One region of the Paenibacillus sp. TY11 genome, then DNA from elsewhere that is predicted to be linked to it. Evidence: riboswitches for the same ligand, from Rfam matches in the RefSeq annotation. Region 1 holds a riboswitch; each other region holds the start of a gene.
What was found. Region 1 has a riboswitch for cobalamin ahead of metE (5-methyltetrahydropteroyltriglutamate--homocysteine S-methyltransferase). Riboswitches for the same ligand answer to the same signal wherever they lie in the genome.

Region 1 (5,940 bases):
TCGTACACGCCCAGACCGATGCCTTTGTCGTATACCTGATCCTCAAAGCTGACAATCAGTTCTCCGTGGCTTCGCGAGGTTTCAATAGAAATAACGTCGGCATCCATGTCTGAAATGGACTGGATCATATCTTGAAATTCGGAATAGCACATGTGCGTATGGATTTGGGTCGCAGGCTCAACGGTGGCCGTGGTCACAAGGAAGGCTTGAACGGCCCAATCCAGATAGGCTTGCTGCTGTTCTTTTTTCAACGGAAGCCCTTCGCGAATTGCGGGTTCATCGACCTGAATCATGCCGATGCCCGCTTGTTCCAGTGCCTCTACCTCTGCCCGTAATGCCAGAGCCAACTGTAAAGCAACTTGACTGCGTGGAATATCATTACGTTCGAAAGACCAGTTCAAAATGGTCACAGGGCCTGTAAGCATTCCTTTAACCGGCTTGGAGGTTAACGATTGGGCGAATGCCGTTTCTTCCACAGTCATGGGCTGATCGAACGATACGTCTCCGTATATAATCGGTGGTTTAACACAGCGGGAGCCATAGGACTGCACCCATCCGTTTTGCGTAAAAGCAAAGCCTTTCAGCTTTTCGCCAAAAAACTCAACCATGTCGGTTCGCTCAAATTCCCCGTGAACAAGCACGTCAATGCCAATGTCCTCTTGAATATCAATCCATTCCTTGATTTGCTGTTGGATGAACGTCCGGTATTGCTCGGCAGACCATTCTCCTTTGCGATAGTGCAGGCGGGCCTTGCGGATCTCGGCGGTTTGCGGGAAGCTACCAATGGTCGTCGTAGGCAGTGGAGGCAACTTCAGCTTATTTTGCTGAATCACACGACGCTCGGCGAAAGGAACGCTGCGTAACAGAGGCTCTTTTGCCAGCAGGTCGGCCAGATCGGCAGATGTCTGTACCCGTGCCGCTGAGCTGTTGAAGCGGGCTACCGCATCTGCACTTTGCTCAAGCTTGGCGAGTGCAGATGGATCGCGCTTGCCAAGTGCTGCCGTCAGGGCGGCGATTTCCTCGAGCTTTTCATCGGCAAAGGCCAGCGCTTGCACCAGCTCCGTGTCCAGCTTGTGCTCTGCTTCCAGACTGACCGGCACATGCAGCAGACTGCATGATGGCTGTACGATAAGCTGTGCGGCAGTTGTCTGTTCCGCCAACTGACCCAGCAGTGCAGCCACAGCGTTCAGGTCGCTGCGCCATATATTGCGCCCGTCAATGATACCAGCGCCCAGCGTTTTCCCCTTAGGGAAGCCATGTTGCAATATATGCTGAAGATTTTCGCCATCATCATACACAAAATCAAGACCCAGCCCCTGTACCGGAAGTGCGGACAGACGCTCATAATGATCCAGGCTGCCAAAGTAGGTTTGCAGCATTATATTTAAGGTGGGTGCAGCTTGGGTCAAAGCTTCATAGGCCTCCTGAATAATGTCCAAATCCTCTGCCGGGAATGAGGTAGTCAGGACAGGCTCATCCACCTGCACCCACTGAACGCCTTCCGCAGCCAGCTCAGACAGGACGCGGGCGTACAGTGGCAGGAAGCTTCGTACGATGGCGGCCAAATCCTTACGATCATAGCCTTTGGACAGGGCAACGAACGAGTAAGGACCGATAATGACGGGTTTACCTTCAATGCCCAGCTCCTGTTTTGCTTCACGATAAGCCTGCAAAGGTTTATTTTCAGTGAGCACCGGGAATGCATTTGCCAATTCGGGGACAATGTAGTGATAATTGGTATTCATCCATTTGGTCATTTCACTGGCGGTAGCTCCCTTTTGTCCACGAGCGATCCCGAAATATACGGACAGAGGGACCGGGCTTGCAGGACGATAGTTGAACCGTTCGGGTACCAGACCGAACATCACGGATGTATCAAGCATGTGATCGTAATAGGAGAAGTCCCCGACAGGAATGCGATCAATTCCCTTGTCACGCTGCTTGCTCAGATGCTCCAACCGTAATCTTTTCATCTCGATCTGCAGTTCGCCTTCGCTAATGCTGCCGCTCCAGAAGCGTTCCAGTGCTTTCTTCCATTCCCGGTTTCCGCCGATACGCGGATATCCCAGATTACTGCTAATCAAGCCGGATAATTCAGGCCATTCGATAATGGACATCTACTTTTCCTCCTAGCGGGTAGCCAGTTTATTTTTACGTACCAAAAAAGGCATTCTGTCCCCAAGGTTAAAAATAAGTAGGGGAAAGAATGCCTCCGTGATTAAAAAATCAAAAAATACGGCGACTGCTCTTAACACCTCCCTATCTTCCGTAGGTACTTGCGATGTTGTTGAAATAGGCAGGTCTCCTGACTTACGGATCATGACTTTCAGCATCCCTTCCCGGTCTGTGGACCAGTGGATGTATGAACAGCTGAAAATTCCCCGTTTACAGTGGCGGGACCGCGCCGGATTTGCACCGGCTTCCCTTTTAAGTCTGATCTGAAAAGAACAGACACCTATCTCCAAGCTATGCAATTAAGGTATGACGAATATTTATGCACTCGTATACTTGTTCATCATCATAAGTGAAACTTACGGGATGCGCAATAGAAACTCAGCGGAATCGATTAATTACACACAAAAAGACAAGTCTTCCCTGTAGGGGGGACTTGTCTTAGATATAGCATCTTACTGAGTAGAACATCGCCTTAAGCCAATGAAACGGTGTAACCTGCCTGAATGCTGGCTTTCACATCTACCAGACGCTGGTTGCGACTGCCCCGGAAGGGTAGAGTCAGATCCTTTTGCTGTTCTACAAAACGACCGTCCACAATCACGTCGCACAAAAGCGCTAGCTCCTGACGCTCCTGATCCGTAAGCAGATCTTCATAGACAAAGCCAGTGTAGGCCCACACGGTTCGGTCGGGACAGGCCGCGCGGAAGTCACGCACAAATTGCGAGCATTCTGCTGCTGAGAAAAACGGGTCTCCCCCGCAGAGAGTCAGTCCGTCCAACAACGGATTATCCATGATGTCACGAATGACTTCTTGTTGTCGTTGCGCTGTGAATGGCTCACCTGCACGGAAGCTCCACGACGCTGGATTAAAGCAGCCGGGACAGGCATGACGGCAACCGCTAATGAACACGACGGTGCGCAGGCCGTATCCTTCGTTCAGAGATTCTGGAATATAGCCGCACAAATTCACTTATGCTTCACCCGGTCGCGAACTTCGGCCTGCTTTGCGGCATTAAAGCGAACGGTATAGTCTCCTGTCAGATATCCAGTTACCCGACGCAAGCGCTGAAAGTGTGTGTGCTCCTCATCTATGCCACATTGGGGACAGCTTGTCCCGATTATCCCTTCATAACCACATTCCGTACAACGATCTACCGGATGGTTGATGGAGAAGTAGCCAATGTTCTGTTGGAGCGCGTACTGAACAATTTTAAGAAACGCTTCAGGGTTATTCCGCGCGTTACCGTCCAGCTCGATGTATGAAATCGCACCAGCGTTACATAGATTATGGAACGGAGCTTCCAAGCTGATTTTACGAGCAGCCGGGAGCGTGTAATACACGGGAATATGAAAAGAATTCGTGTAATATTCTCGATCATTTACCTCAGGAATAATCCCGAAATCGCGTTGATCCAGTAATGTGAACTTACCCGACAGACCTTCGGCAGGCGTAGCGAACAATGTAATGTTTAGATTGTGGTACTCACTCATTCGATCGCAATACACGCGCATGGAAGTGATGATTCGCTGTGCTTCACGGTATACAAAATCATCCTCCCCGTGGTGTTTTCCGTATAGTGCTTTCATGCATTCAGCCAGCCCGATAAACCCGATCGAAAGCGTACCGTGCTTTAGTACGCTTCCCACCTTATCATCTGGCTCCAGTTCTTCTCCACCTTCCCATACTCCTTCGCGCATCATAAAGTCCGAGGCTTTGGCCGGCTGGCTGGTCTGGATATGATAGCGATGGATTAGACCATCCACTGCAATTCGCATAACCTCTTCCAGTCTGGCATCAAAGCGATCACGGTCAGGTGTCTGGCGTTTGCCTGTACAAATACCATACTCAATGCCAAGCCGCACCAGATTAATGGTATTGAAGGAGAGATTGCCCTTGCCGCTCTGACGGTTTCTGCCGAAACGGTCAGCAATGGTGCGGGTACGGCAACCCATCGTCGCAATGATGGTATCCGGGTCATCAGCGCGGTAATAAGGCAGGTTGAAGGTGGCATCCACATTCACAAAATTGGGATACATTCGTCTGCTGGAGCATTCTACCGCCCGTAAGAACAAATCGTAATTGACGTCGCCCTCTGCCTGGTTGATTCCTTTTTTGCATTGGAAAATATGCTGTGGAAAAATAGGAGTTTCCCCGCTGCCCAAGCCGCGAATGGTGGCCTCCAGCAGCGATTGAGTAACAAGCCGTCCCTCAGCAGACGTGCACATACCGTAATTCAGTGAAGTAAACGGAATCTGCCCACCCGCCCGACTGCTCATGGTGTTCAGGTTATGAATGAGCGATTCAGCGGCCTGCCGGGTTTCTGTTTCCGTTTCTTCGCGTGCGAATGCGTATGAACGAGGGCAGACTTCTTGCAAATGGGTATTGGCTATATGTAGTTCGTCGTCAGACAGACTGGATTCTATCTCTTCCCCAAACAGTCGGAGTCCCTTGCGCAGATGCTTACGGAAGGACCGGGCAACGTATGGGGCAAGGTCCCAATCTATTTTATTGGCGGACACACCTCCGAATTGGCTGTTTTGCTGAGACTGGAATATGATGGCGACCAGTGCCATAGCGGACATAATCGTTTGCGGTGTGCGCACAGAGCCGTTGCCTGTATTGAAGCCTTCTCGCAGTAAACGACCAAAAGGGATAAAGATACAATTCGTAGTTCCGAGCACATATTGGTCCAAATCGTGAACATATACATATCCGTGGTCGATAGCGTCCGTCAGTTCAGGCGGAAGCACACGCAGGCGCGCATACCATTTGGCATACTCAGAGCCGAGTTTGCTCATTTTGCCGCTGAACGACTCTCCATTCAAGTTTGCATTCTCCCGCAGCATGTCCAGATCTTGTGCCCCAATGACCCGCTCGCCGATGTCGTATAATTGCTGTTCCTCCAACACCTTCATCGTAAAACCCTCCATATAGTAAAATATATATATTTTTCACAAAAACAACATATTGATGATATCTTGTGTTAACCAATTGTTTCGATCTATATATTGTATATACGTATAGAATGAGAGTATGTGACTATTGTCACATTGATAAGGGAGGAAGTACAAAAAAGCCAGGTATAGAGTAAGGGACACATCCGCAGATATGCACCTTACTCTATACCTAGCAATCGAAGTTACGACGGAAATGATTAGGATCGTGGGTACATTGTATATGATCTTGGGATATAGTTTTTAGAAGGTTTAGAGTAGCTTTTTCAACTGGGACACCCGGCCTTGGGAAATATCGAGCATTTCGGCATACACTTTTTGTGGCAGGTTCGGGTGTTCCTGAATCAGCTTGCGGAGCTTTTTTACCATTTCACCTTGCTGCACTCTGGATTGCTTGGGCTGCCAGGTTGTGTTGGTTCGGATCGGTTTGGTATGTTCTTGAGCTTGGATGGCATCGGTGCTCGTGGCATGCACATTTTCATCAGTCTTTAATAACTGGATGCAATCGGCGCAAATAAAGCTGTCCCGAAAATACGTTAAATGATCAACTGCGCCGCAAAATTTGCAGGAGACTCCAGTGTATTTTCTTAATACAAATCCCTCTTCATTTACGAAAAATTCAAGCGAATCACCGATATTGATATCCATTGTGGTGCGCATTTCCTTAGGGAGTACAATTCGCCCCAATTGATCCAGAGGCCTTGTCATTCCGGTATTTTTCATTAGCGCTTCCTCCTTCAATGATATATCCTGATTATACCAAAAAATATTATTTTTAGCTTTGTATATTGAAGGTAAAATACAATTTTT
Region 2 (5,940 bases), on a different contig from region 1:
ACTTCCCGGTGGCTTCGTTAATTGGTCCAAATGTGCTGAAGCTGCCGAGGCCGCCGCTCCATCCGGCTGGGCAATGCTATCGATCAGCTGACGCAGCTTGTCGTTCATACCTTCCACTCCCTGCTCTTTTTTATAATATGTTTCACAATCTCCTATTGATCAGCTGTATCCGGAGCGCTCCTGCGCAGCAAGAGCTGCGGTACGCCGCTATCGGGATGCGGAAGCATCACTGGCTCAACACCGTATACACGTCGAATCCGATCCTCAGTTAATAACTTCGATGAAGCTCCCAATCCTTCAACCATTCCATCCTTGAGTACGAGCAAATCGTCACAAAACTGGGCCGTTAAATTAAGGTCATGCAGGACAGCAATGATCGTCACACCCGTTTCTTGGCGCCATTCTGCCAGCAGTTCCATAAATTCAAGCTGATAGCGCAAATCCAAATAGGTCGTAGGCTCGTCCAGCAGCAATAACTGTGGCTCCTGCACCATCACCTTTGCCAAAGCTACACGCTGTCGCTGTCCCCCGCTCAAGCGGTCCAATGCTCTGTCCGCCAGTGAGGTAAGACCCAATCGCTCTAGCACGCGATCCGTGATCGCCTCCACATCAACACCCTTTTCCCTGCCTAACCAGTCCTGATGAGGAAAACGTCCCATTTCTACGACTTCCCTGACGGTGTATCCCACGGGAGGAAGCCCTTCCTGTTGGAGTACGGCTACAAGTCGGGAAAGCTCTTTTCTGCTGTAGCTACCGACTCTTTTGCCATAGATATGAACGTTGCCCGAAGTTGGCTGATCTACACCGGAAAGCAAATGCAGCAAGGTCGATTTTCCACTCCCGTTCGGACCAATGATTCCCCACCAAGCTCCTTCGTCTACGCTCCAGCTTATATTCTTCAGCGCATGGAACTCTCCATAGGCACGGGTCAGGCCCACTACCTCCAATGCCCGATTACGCACCTTCTGTGATTCACTTTGTTCGGTCACAGCAGTTCCCCCCTGCGCAGCTTCTTGTTCCGGTACAGGAGATATGCGAAGAACGGTGCTCCAACAAAGGCCGTCATCACGCCCAGAGGAATTTCCGTTGGGGCTAACAACGTGCGAGCCGCCGTATCTGCCCAAGCCATAAAAATAGCTCCACCGAGCGCAGATAACGGAACAATCATCCGGTAATCAGGACCTGTCACCAGACGGATGATATGCGGTACAACGAGTCCCACAAAGCCAATCACTCCACATACCGAGACAGCGGCAGCTGTCAGTAGCGTGGATATGATCAGAACGGATAGCTTCGTCGCATCTACATGAACTCCCATGTGAGCCGCCTGACGTTCACCCAAAGCCAGAATATTCAGCACCCGTGCCCGGTTCCATAAAAACACCAGCCCTATGACCACGTAAGGTAAAAGGATTCCTGTATATGACCAACCACGCAGACTAAGACTTCCCATCGTCCAATACAATATTTCATTGACCGTCTCCTTCGACATGGCTGTCAGAAAAGAAACAACCGCTCCCAGAAAAGATTGCATCACCACACCCGACAAAATGAGACTTTGTGTCGGAATTTTCCCACCTTCCCGTGCCAGTGTCAGCACCATCCACAGCGTCAGCATTCCGGTCGTAAACGCCACTAGCGGCAGCGTCCATATGCCAACAAATGAAAATTGAAGGCCCCAATAAATCAGCACCGCCGCTCCTACCGAAGCACCTGAGGATACCCCCAGTGTATATGGATCAGCCAAAGGATTGCGCAGCACACCCTGAAATCCGGCTCCCGCCAGCGCCAGCGCTGCGCCTACCAACATTCCCAGTAACACTCGTGGCAATCTGACCTTCAAAATAATCTGCTCTGAGGATGTATTCCAATCCGGTGTAAACGTATCGCCTAACCACGGAAGGTGGTTAACCAGAATGCCCGTGATCTGGCTGACCGGAAGCTTGGCCGAGCCGATGCCAAGACAGAGTAGCAGCGTCAGCAACAGCAGGACAAGACCTGTCCCTCCAAAGCCGATCAGTTTACGATTCATTTGAAAATTTCAGGATAAACGCCCTTGGCCACTTCCTTGAGACCTTCCGTTACGCGTGGACCCGGACGACTGATCAAATTATCATCCACGGCAAACACCCGGTTGTGGCGAACAGCCGATATTTGATCCCATCCACTGCGAGCTTTAATGATTTCGCCGAGTGTTTGACCAGTTTTGTCGTCCTTGACACTTTTGCTGTACAAAATCACGTCAGGGTTCGCAGCAATAATATTTTCCTCACTAATTTGGTACCACCCCTTCTGCGTGGCACCTACATTTTCGCCGCCCGCCAACGTAATCAGCTCGTCCATAAACTCGCCTTTACCAACCGTCCAGCCTGGTGAAAACTCGACGTATACCCGCAGCTTCTGCCCTTTACCGATATTTTTAATTCCTTCTTTCACTTCCGCTACATCTGCTCTCATCTTGTCAGTCACCGCTCTCGCTTCTTTCTGATGATCGGTGATTTTCCCATACAATTCGATGTTAGCTATGACATCTTCGATCGTTTTCGGTTCCGTTTTAAAAATCATAATTCCCATATCACGCAGCTTGGTCGTAGCCTGTTCACTAAGTGAGATCCCTGCAAAAACGACTTCCGGGTTTGCAGCAATGATCGCCTCTTCGTTCGGTTTCATAATACCGCCCACTTTTGGCTTTTTCGTAGCTGCTTCCGGATAATCAGAGTAGTCGGAGACGCCGACAATTTCCTTATCCAGCCCGATAGCGAACAGCGCCTCGGTTTCTGCCGGGGAGACGGAAACGATTTTATCCGGTGCTTTTTTGAATGTAAATTCCTGTCCTGTGGCATCCTTAACCGTTAGCGGGTAAACCGTTTTGCCTGGAGGCTCTTGTGCGGTTACTGTCTGTCCCGGTTGCTGGGAAGAAGCCTGCCCCTCTTTATTTTCAGCATTCTTTCCATTAGCGCCACATGCACTCAGCACAACTGCCAAAATCAGAGCCAATAGACCTGTTGTCCAAACCTTTATTTTTTTTCCTGCCATGATTAGCACCCCTTCATAAAAAAATCGTTAAGAGCGTCACTTGAACATCATCCGATATCTTCTAACCCAGCCTTCTTTTCCTATCAAAAAACCCCCGCATCCTCATATCAGGACACAGGGGTCACGTTAGCGCAGATCGTGCGCAGGCGGCAGCTTCTTCCCGCATGGACAGTCACTGCGAACACGTCATCCTTTCCTCGAAGGATTATGGTGACAGGCGGACGGGCAGGTATCCTGACTTATGGTAAGATGCAGGTCCTAAAACTCTTTCATATGCTTGGTGGCACATAAAGCAGGACTAACGGGCATGTTTCCATTTACAGTGGCGGGACCGCGCCGGACTCACACCGACTTCCCTTTTAACAGCGCAGTGAAGGGAACCAACGGTTTCATCACACTGCGCCGACCTCGTCTGCTGGATATTTGATGTAGTGGTAGTCAAGCCGTTCTTTTACTTGATGATTATAGGTTAAAATGAGGCGGCTTACAACCCAAACAGCCTCTTTATCCGCTGGTGTCTAACCTAATGAGGAAGCATTTTCGCAATGTAATTGTGCGGTCCTGCCAACCTCAACTGAATCCTAAATGCTTCTCCCGGCTTCGGATTCAGGCTCCAAAAATCATGGCCCGGTATCAGCATGCAAGCCAATTGACGAATTACGCCACCATGCGTAACGACCAAAACAGAGGGCGGCGCAGCAGTCAAATCCATGGGTTGAACTTCCATAGCAATTCGCCACTCATACAGAGAGTCAAGAAATTCGCGCAGACGATTCACAAAATCTGCCCAAGGCTCTCCTCCAGGAGGGGTGATCCGTTGCGGCTCATCAATCCAAGCGCGATACAACTCCACATCCTTAAGCATGTCATACGTTTTTCCATCCCACTCGCCAAAATGAAGCTCTCGCAGACGTGGTTCCATAATAGGAGGCATAGCAGATAGGGAACGTCCAGACGTCAACTCTGATTTTGGCAAAATGATCTGCAAGGTCTGGCGACATCGCATCAAGTCGCTGCAATAGATTCGAGCAAAGGACTGCCCCTGCAATTTTTCCTGCAAAGGCTTTAATTCCTGCTCTGCTCCTGATAGCAAACCCAAGTCGGAGTGTCCCAGATATCGACGTTCTCTGTTCCATAAGGTTGTGCCATGACGTACTAACACAAGCTCCATGTCCCACTGCAGATCTTCTTTAGCATCATACGGCACCTTATCCTCCTGTGAGTTCGGACTTTGTGCGTATTCTACTGTCCTTTTTGCTGCTATATCTTGTTTCAAGATCATGTCACTTCCTGCTCGATCATTATTCAGTGTGTCACTCCTCACCGCACCCATCCCAAGGCAAAACAACCTGCGGCTCCTAACAAACACAATCCTACAAACATACTGGACACGGCGAACATCAGCTGGATCGTATGCCGTATATCTTTCGACTCTAGCGGTCGTATCCAATCGCCCATGTATGCACGAAAGGAGCGCACGCCATGATACACATTATAGCCTCCAAGACGAATCCCCAGTGCACCAGCAACAGCCGATTCCGGGAAGCCACTGTTCGGGCTTGGGTGCAGACGAGCGTCTCGCTTGACTGTGCGCCAGCTTCTTGCAGCATCTCGCTTGTACATCCACGCCGCTACCACAAGCATTGCCGCTGTCAGGCGTGCCGGTATGTAGTTAGCGACATCATCCAGACGTGCTGAAGCCCAGCCTAAATGCAGATACTTTTCATTTTTATAGCCAACCATGGAATCGAGCGTATTCACAGCACGATAAGCCAGCGCCAAGGGTGCTCCCCCGATCAAGGCATAAAAAAGCGGGGAAATAATCGCGTCCACGATATTTTCAGCGACCGTTTCGACGGTACCGCGTACAATCTCAGGCTCATCAAGCTGTTGCGTATCCCGCCCAACTATCATGCCCAGCTCCCGCCGTGCCGCAGCCAGGTCATCCGCCTGCAACGCTCGGTATACTGCCATTCCTGCGTCCTTTAGTCCTTTGGAAGCAATCGTGGTCGCAATCAGCACCATTTCTACGCCGACAGACAACCACGGATGAATCAAGGCAAGCAAGTGCAATAGCGCCCAGGCGAGCGTAAAGGAGCCTCCCGCCACAATGAGTGGAAGCAGTATACCCGCACGTTTCAACCCCCGGTCACTTCGGGCCTGGCGGCGAATCACTTTTTCCAATGCTGAAATGGCATGTCCCATACCGATGACTGGATGCGGCAACCACCTCGGGTCACCGATCAGCCTGTCCAAAAGGTAGGCTGCCAGGATAATCAAGCTAACTGTCACGCCGCTGCTCCTCCTCCAGCACTTCACCCAATACAGACAGCAGCCTGTCGTTGGCTTCTGCATCCTTGACCGCAATCCGAAAATGGCTCGTCGTCAGCCCCGGATACATAGCACAGCTACGTATAAGAATTCCGCGTTGTCCAAGCGCCTGCTGAATCGCCGATGCGCTCCACGTACCCGGCGCCCTTGCCAGCACGTAATTGGCTTCGCCGGGAACGACACCGCAGCCCCATTCCGCCAAGGCGGTCAACAGGCGGTTGCGCTCCGTAGCAATCAGCTCCTGTGTGCGGCGCTCATATGCTTGCCCACTTTTCAGACATGCCTCCCCAGCCAGCAACGCCAATCCATTCACACTCCAGGTCACCTGTTTGGCCGTCATTCGCCGGATATAGTCCGGATGAGCAATCGCATAGCCCAATCGCAAGCCAGGAATGGCATAAAATTTGGTCATCGATCGGATCAAAATCACATGAGGATACCGATCCAGCACAGGCAGTAGTGAGATTTGCCGTTCCAGCGGAATAAAATCAATGAATGCTTCATCCACCACCAGCACGGTACCCGTTTTGCCAGCCGCTTCTGCCAGTTCGCACAGCTCCTGCTCGCCATATT
Region 3 (5,940 bases), 250 kb from region 1:
CTTGTACAGATGAACATCCTTCATCTTTCCGGTATGTATGGGCTGGTGATCCAGCCAAATCCTCCCCGAAGTCAACGACTCCAGCCCTAGAATACATTGTGCCAGCGTGCTTTTACCACTTCCGCTTTCTCCAACCAGTCCAAGACATTCTCCCTGTCGTAACTCCAGACTTACCTGCTTCACGGCCTGCTCGCTATCTTTTGTGCTGGACCAGCCTTTTCTCCGTCTGCGGACAGGGTAAGCTTTGGTCACGTTCTTCAATTCCAGTATCACTGGTGCATCCTTCCTTCCGGGCTCATCTCCAACACTCGATCTGCCACGCGGCTCATGCCCTGACGATCATGAGAAATCAACAAAATGGTGAGATCGAAGTCCTCTCTTAACTGTAGGAGCAAGGCCAGAACCTTGTCGCGGTTAATAACATCCAGCGCCGTAGTAGGCTCGTCGGCAATAAAGAGGCGCGGACCGCCGCTTAACATTGCAGCCAGCAGCACTCTTTGGCACATTCCTCCGCTTAGTTCAAAAGGATATGACGACAAAATATGTTCAGGGTCCGCAAACCCGACCTTGCTCAACAGAGAGCGCAAATAAGCCTCCTGTGCTGGAGTAACGCGGCCTCCGGCCATCTCCGTGGCACGGGTCAGTATCTGCCGCATCCGTGACAGCACGCCCTGTGGGTCGGCTTGCTGCGGTGCAGCGAAGGATGGGACATCATCAGCATGCCCCGGCTCCTTCTGGTCGTGCGGCATCCGACGCCGCCCGTGCAGTCTAAGCGTATCCGTCAGCTGGGCGCGGATGGTACGGATCGGATTCAACCCGCTCAGCGATTGTTGAATGAGCAGGCCAATATCCTCGCGGCGCAGCCTTTGCCAGCGCCGTTCATCGAACGGGACAATATCTTCCCCGTTGTAGTAGATACGCCCTTGTGTAACACGGATACTTGGCTCCAGCATGCCCGCGATTGCGTGTGCGGTCAGGCTCTTGCCGCATCCGCTCGGTCCAGTCAGGGCCACAATCTCCCCTGGATACACGGAAAAGCTTACATCTCGCAGCAGCGGTTTGCTTGCGCTTGCGCTTGCTCTTACACCTGTGCGGCAGATCTCCAAATGTTCCACGTGTAACAACGCTTTTCGTCCTGCCATTCGCTCTATCGTATCCTTCCACCCCATGGCTGATCGATCCTCCATTATTTCGCCGCCCCCTTTTCCGAAAAACGGTCGCCCAAAAGCTGGCAGGCAAGCACAAACAGCATAATCGCCAAGCCCGGGAAAATCATGACATGCGGAGCCACCTGAAAATACGAGGTTGCATCATGCAACATCACGCCCCACTCTGGCTTGGGCGGCTGTACACCCAAGCCAAGAAAGGAGAGCCCGGCGATCATCAACACCACGCGTCCGATATCCCATACCGCATAAACCAACAACTGCGGCAACACTTGTGGCAATACATAACGTCTCAGTATACGTACATGTGAATTGCCGGATAAACGGGCATACCGAACAAAGTCCTCCTGACAGGCTTTTTGAACCAGACTACGGATATAGCGGACATAGCCTGCCCACCGTACCGCAATAATAGCCAGGGTCATGTTAACAAAACCCGGGCCCAAAATACCCACAATCGCCACCGTTAAAATAATATCAGGAAAAGCCAGTACGCCGTCGATTCCCCGCATGACCAGCTGATCCACGAGTCCGCGCACATAACCAATGAGCAAACCTATTGGCAGACTGATGCACAGCGTAGCTAGAGTAATCGCACACGCGATTAGCACACTCGTCCGAATCCCATAAATTAGCCGTGACAGCACATCCCGTCCCAGATGATCTGCACCGAAAGGATATTCCCGGCTGGGTGGTGCCAGACGGTTCAGAAGGTCCACACGAAGAGGATCATGAGGAGCGACCCATGGAGCCAGTAGTCCGAGCAGCACGATCAGGCTAAATAGTGCACCCCCTGCCAGCAAGCCTCCTTTAAAGGAAAGCCGTATCTTTTCCATTTTCAGCTTCCCCCCCTTAACGCAAACGTAGCCTTGGATCTATCGCCGTCTGGACCACATCCACCACACACTGAACACCTACTATTAAAAATGCGGCAAAAATAACATACCCCTGAATCACTGGATAATCCCGCTGCGTAATCGCATCTATAAAATACTTGCCCAACCCCGGCCATGAAAAAATGGTCTCCACGATGACATTACCTGCCAGCATAAATGACAGATTCGTTCCTAACACCGTAATAATAGGCAGAACAGCATGCTTAAATATCTCAAAAAACAGAATATGCATACGGGAAAAGCCTCGCGCCTTCGCTGCTTTCACAAAATTCCGGTCACCCAGCTCCAGCATTTGAGCGCGCAGTACACGAGCTTGCACAGCTCCCAAACCTGCACCAAGGGTCAGCGCTGGAAGCACTAGATGTGTCCAGTCCTCCCTTCCCATGGATGGGAGCCAGCCCAAGTGAACGGAGAATAAATAGATCAACAGGAAACCAAGCCAAAACGAGGGGATCGACGATCCCAGCAGGGCGAAAAGCCTGCCCAGACGATCCAGTGGGCCGCTGGATTTCACCGAGGCAGCCAGCCCCATCCCCAGAGTGAGCACCGTCATGACAGTAAAGCCCGCCGAAGCTAGCTCCACAGTAGCAGGCAGTCTGCTCCACAGTTCGGTTAGCACCGACTCCTTGGATACATACGAGGTGCCCCAATGTCCCGTGAATACATCCCGCAGCCAGTTCACATATTGAATATGAAGCGACTCGTTCAAGCCCAGTTCCTTCCGTAGCGCGGTCAACGCCTCCTCAGAAGCAGGGACATTATGCGCGGTGAGCAGGATGGTAGCAGGGTCACCAGGGGCCAGCCTCATCAGTACAAAAGTCAGCGTGGATACAACGAATACAATGATGACCAGCTGCGCCACACGTTCCAGTACAAAACGAATCATAGGCTACGCAGCTCGTTATTCCGCAATATCGGATTGCGCCGTAATGTAGTAATACTCGATTGGATGCGGCGTAAAGCCCTTCACCCCTTTTTTCACACCAAACACATTGTCAGGATGCACAATGAACGACTGCGGCAAATCCGTATTAATGATATCCAGCGCTTGCAGCGTCGCCGCATTACGCTGCGCTGTATTCTTCGCCAGCTTCAAGCTGTTAAGAATGTTCTCCAGTGGTTTGGATACATAACGGCTTACATTGGCTTCGCTTTTCGAGGAATAAAACATGTCCATAAAATATTGCGGCTCCCCTGTATGAGCCGTCAGCATGCTGTACATAGCAAAATCCCAATCGTTTTTGGTCAACGCCTCGTCGATATTTTCCACCCTGCGAATCTTGACTTGGATTCCCTCTTTCAGCAATTGACTCTGAATGACCTCAGCCATCACGGAGAGCTCCGGGCGCTGAGGGAAAGTCAGCAGCGTAACCTCGAACGGCTTGCCTTGCTTGGTCCATGTGCCTTGGGCGTCCTTCTGCCAGCCATCCTTCGTCAACAACTGCTCCACCGTTCCGTCCAACGCTTTACGCTCAACTTTACCGAAGGGAAGAATGCTTGGGAATGGGCTGCTTGCTTCCGTGCCGAAGCCCCTCATGACGGCGCTCACAATGGATGTGCGTGGAATCAGGCTGTTCACCACCTTACGGTTGGCTGCATCCTTGAATACAGGCGATTCCATGTTGTACACGATCATATGGGTGCGCAAGGAAGGAGCCGATAGCACTTGTAGCTTGTCGTCCCTTTTCAGTACCTCCGCGTTATCTACCGGAATATCCGTCGCTACATCGACCTCGCCGGATTGCAGCGCCATCAGGCGTGAATTACCATCCGTAATGAACTTCATCGTCGCTTCAGCCAGCCGCGCCTTCTCGCCCCAATATCCGTCGTAACGCTCTACGACCAAGGATTGATCCTTGTTGAATGCTTTGATTTTAAAAGCACCTGTCATCGCAGGATAGCTCTGCTCATCTTGCATAGCTGCCACATCCAGCACAATCGTCGACGGATCAGCCAGATTGGACACCAGCGCCGCATTCGGCTGGTTTGTCGTGATTTTCAGCGCCAGCGGGCCGCTTACATCAATGGACTTCACATTCAGTAAATCCTTCGCCAGGTGGCTTTCCTCGATAGAGCGCAGCAAAGACGCTTTTACGCTTGCTGCATCCATACTCTTTCCATCATGAAAAGTGACCTTATCCTGCAAGCTGAACGTCCAAACCGTAGGACTGTCCTGCTTCCACTCCTTCGCCAGCCAAGCCACAGGCTCCAGCTTTTCATTCAAACGGACTAGTGTCTCACCTGCACCAGATCGCATGACATCCCAGCTATTGTCTCCGTGCGGGTCAACGCCCGACGGTTTCCACGTATACGCCATCACCAGCTTTTTATCTGCTGCTGTCTGTTGTGCGGGCGTGTTTTCGCCCTTGCCGGAGCTCTCCGCCGTCTTATTGGTTGTGGCACATCCCGAAAGAGCCATAACCGCCATCAGCAGCATCACTCCTGTACATATGAACCATGAACGCCTATTACGATTGCTTATCATTCCAATGAATCCCCCTCTAACTTGTAAAATCATATAAACCTAATGCGAAACGCGAAAAAAGCATTCCGGACCACTTGATCAGCAGTCAGAAATGCTTTCATTATAAAATGCCAAAACTCACCTCGAAGCCAACTCAAAAAAACATAGAAGGGATCGGATCGGTTTCAGACATTCTGTATGCAGCACGCCTAACCACCTCCCCAGCATCCCGTGGGTCTGACAGTGATGTTAAAACAGGCAGGTCTCCTGACTCCAGGCGTATCTTTCAGGCCTTCCCGGTTCTTCACAGTTCCAGTGGCCGTTCTGAAAGCTCCAGCAGTACCCTGCTGATGTCTGTATACAGTGGCGGGTCCGTGTCGGAATCTACCGAACTTCCCTTTTAAGTGAACACGCTTAATAACCATCTACATAGTCTCAACAAAACCCCGTATATAGAGTAGTCCGGCTCACACCTGTTTTCTTCCTTTATTCCTTTTGATTACGATCTTATTTTGTTGCTACTGGCTTGTCAACAAATGCTGCGAAATAATTTAAATTTGAACGATAGGGTAAGAAACAAGACATAACCTTCAATTGCATGCACGCAATTGGAGATTATGTCTTTACGTTGCGTGCACGTAATTGAAGTGTTAAAATTAGGTATAGAGATACCATCGTGTCCGTATACTAAAAGGAGCCTTCGCCGCGCCAACGGCAAAGACTCTTAGGACTTGAAAGGCTGTGGATCACCACGGCGCGCTAAATACTTAGCTAAACCCACCGTTAGGCGCCTAACCTAATTACGCGGTGGGTTTTCGTTTGTCCCGAAATTTCCGACGCAGCCAGCGATAAAGTTTACGAATACTAAACACCAGGCTTAGTAACGTAACCATCCAACGCAACACATCGTAGCACGACACAAGGTTGACCATCGGCTTCACCCCCTTTCGGGAAGCTGCACCGTGGTCCGAAAACATCCACCACTATTCAAAATCCATAAGGTAGATTATACCATGGCCTCGCTTACGACTCTGGCAAATTCTTCTAGTACATAAACCAACTAAGAGTTAACTTTAGCGCCAATGCGCAGTCGGATACTAATAAATTTCTCATCTCAGAAAGGATGTATTCCTTTTGAAAACAGCGTTTTATCAATAACTTCATGCTGCTTAATAAATAACCAGTTCTGGATAACTCCATGTCAAAAAGCCGGAAAAGAGGCATACAACCGCTCTCCGGCTCTCTTTACCTATTCCTAATCATCAAACCTTCTGCGGAACCTCCTGAACCGTCACGCTTTTGACCGATTCGCCTTGTTTTCTCGTCAAAACGATGTTCAAGACAATCGCTGTAAGCGAACCTGAAACGATGCCATTTTGCAGCAGCATTTTGGCAAAGCTCGGCAGCTGGTCGA

Region 2: it holds a riboswitch for cobalamin, as region 1 does, so the genes downstream of both, AC6EJC_RS10640 (ABC transporter substrate-binding protein) here and metE (5-methyltetrahydropteroyltriglutamate--homocysteine S-methyltransferase) in region 1, are expected to answer to the same signal.
Region 3: it holds a riboswitch for cobalamin, as region 1 does, so the genes downstream of both, AC6EJC_RS01170 (ABC transporter substrate-binding protein) here and metE (5-methyltetrahydropteroyltriglutamate--homocysteine S-methyltransferase) in region 1, are expected to answer to the same signal.

What each region holds. Positions count from the first base shown of each region.
Region 1 covers NZ_JCBAIQ010000001.1:27,555-33,494, reverse strand. Annotated here, with positions in the region: gene metE (5-methyltetrahydropteroyltriglutamate--homocysteine S-methyltransferase) at 1-2,117, opposite strand, end outside; cobalamin riboswitch at 2,279-2,474, opposite strand; gene nrdG (anaerobic ribonucleoside-triphosphate reductase activating protein) at 2,648-3,145, opposite strand; gene AC6EJC_RS00145 (anaerobic ribonucleoside triphosphate reductase) at 3,142-5,091, opposite strand; gene AC6EJC_RS00140 (AbrB/MazE/SpoVT family DNA-binding domain-containing protein) at 5,383-5,853, opposite strand.
Region 2 covers NZ_JCBAIQ010000008.1:44,677-50,616, reverse strand. Annotated here, with positions in the region: gene cobT (nicotinate-nucleotide--dimethylbenzimidazole phosphoribosyltransferase) at 1-108, opposite strand, end outside; gene AC6EJC_RS10650 (ABC transporter ATP-binding protein) at 153-989, opposite strand; gene AC6EJC_RS10645 (FecCD family ABC transporter permease) at 986-2,032, opposite strand; gene AC6EJC_RS10640 (ABC transporter substrate-binding protein) at 2,029-3,036, opposite strand; cobalamin riboswitch at 3,244-3,431, opposite strand; gene AC6EJC_RS10635 (histidine phosphatase family protein) at 3,560-4,318, opposite strand; gene cbiB (adenosylcobinamide-phosphate synthase CbiB) at 4,357-5,328, opposite strand; gene cobD (threonine-phosphate decarboxylase CobD) at 5,318-5,940, opposite strand, start outside.
Region 3 covers NZ_JCBAIQ010000001.1:273,484-279,423, forward strand. Annotated here, with positions in the region: gene AC6EJC_RS01150 (ABC transporter ATP-binding protein) at 1-273, opposite strand, end outside; gene AC6EJC_RS01155 (ATP-binding cassette domain-containing protein) at 270-1,187, opposite strand; gene AC6EJC_RS01160 (ABC transporter permease) at 1,187-2,002, opposite strand; gene nikB (nickel ABC transporter permease) at 2,019-2,948, opposite strand; gene AC6EJC_RS01170 (ABC transporter substrate-binding protein) at 2,964-4,547, opposite strand; cobalamin riboswitch at 4,767-4,970, opposite strand; gene AC6EJC_RS01175 (nucleobase:cation symporter-2 family protein) at 5,789-5,940, opposite strand, start outside.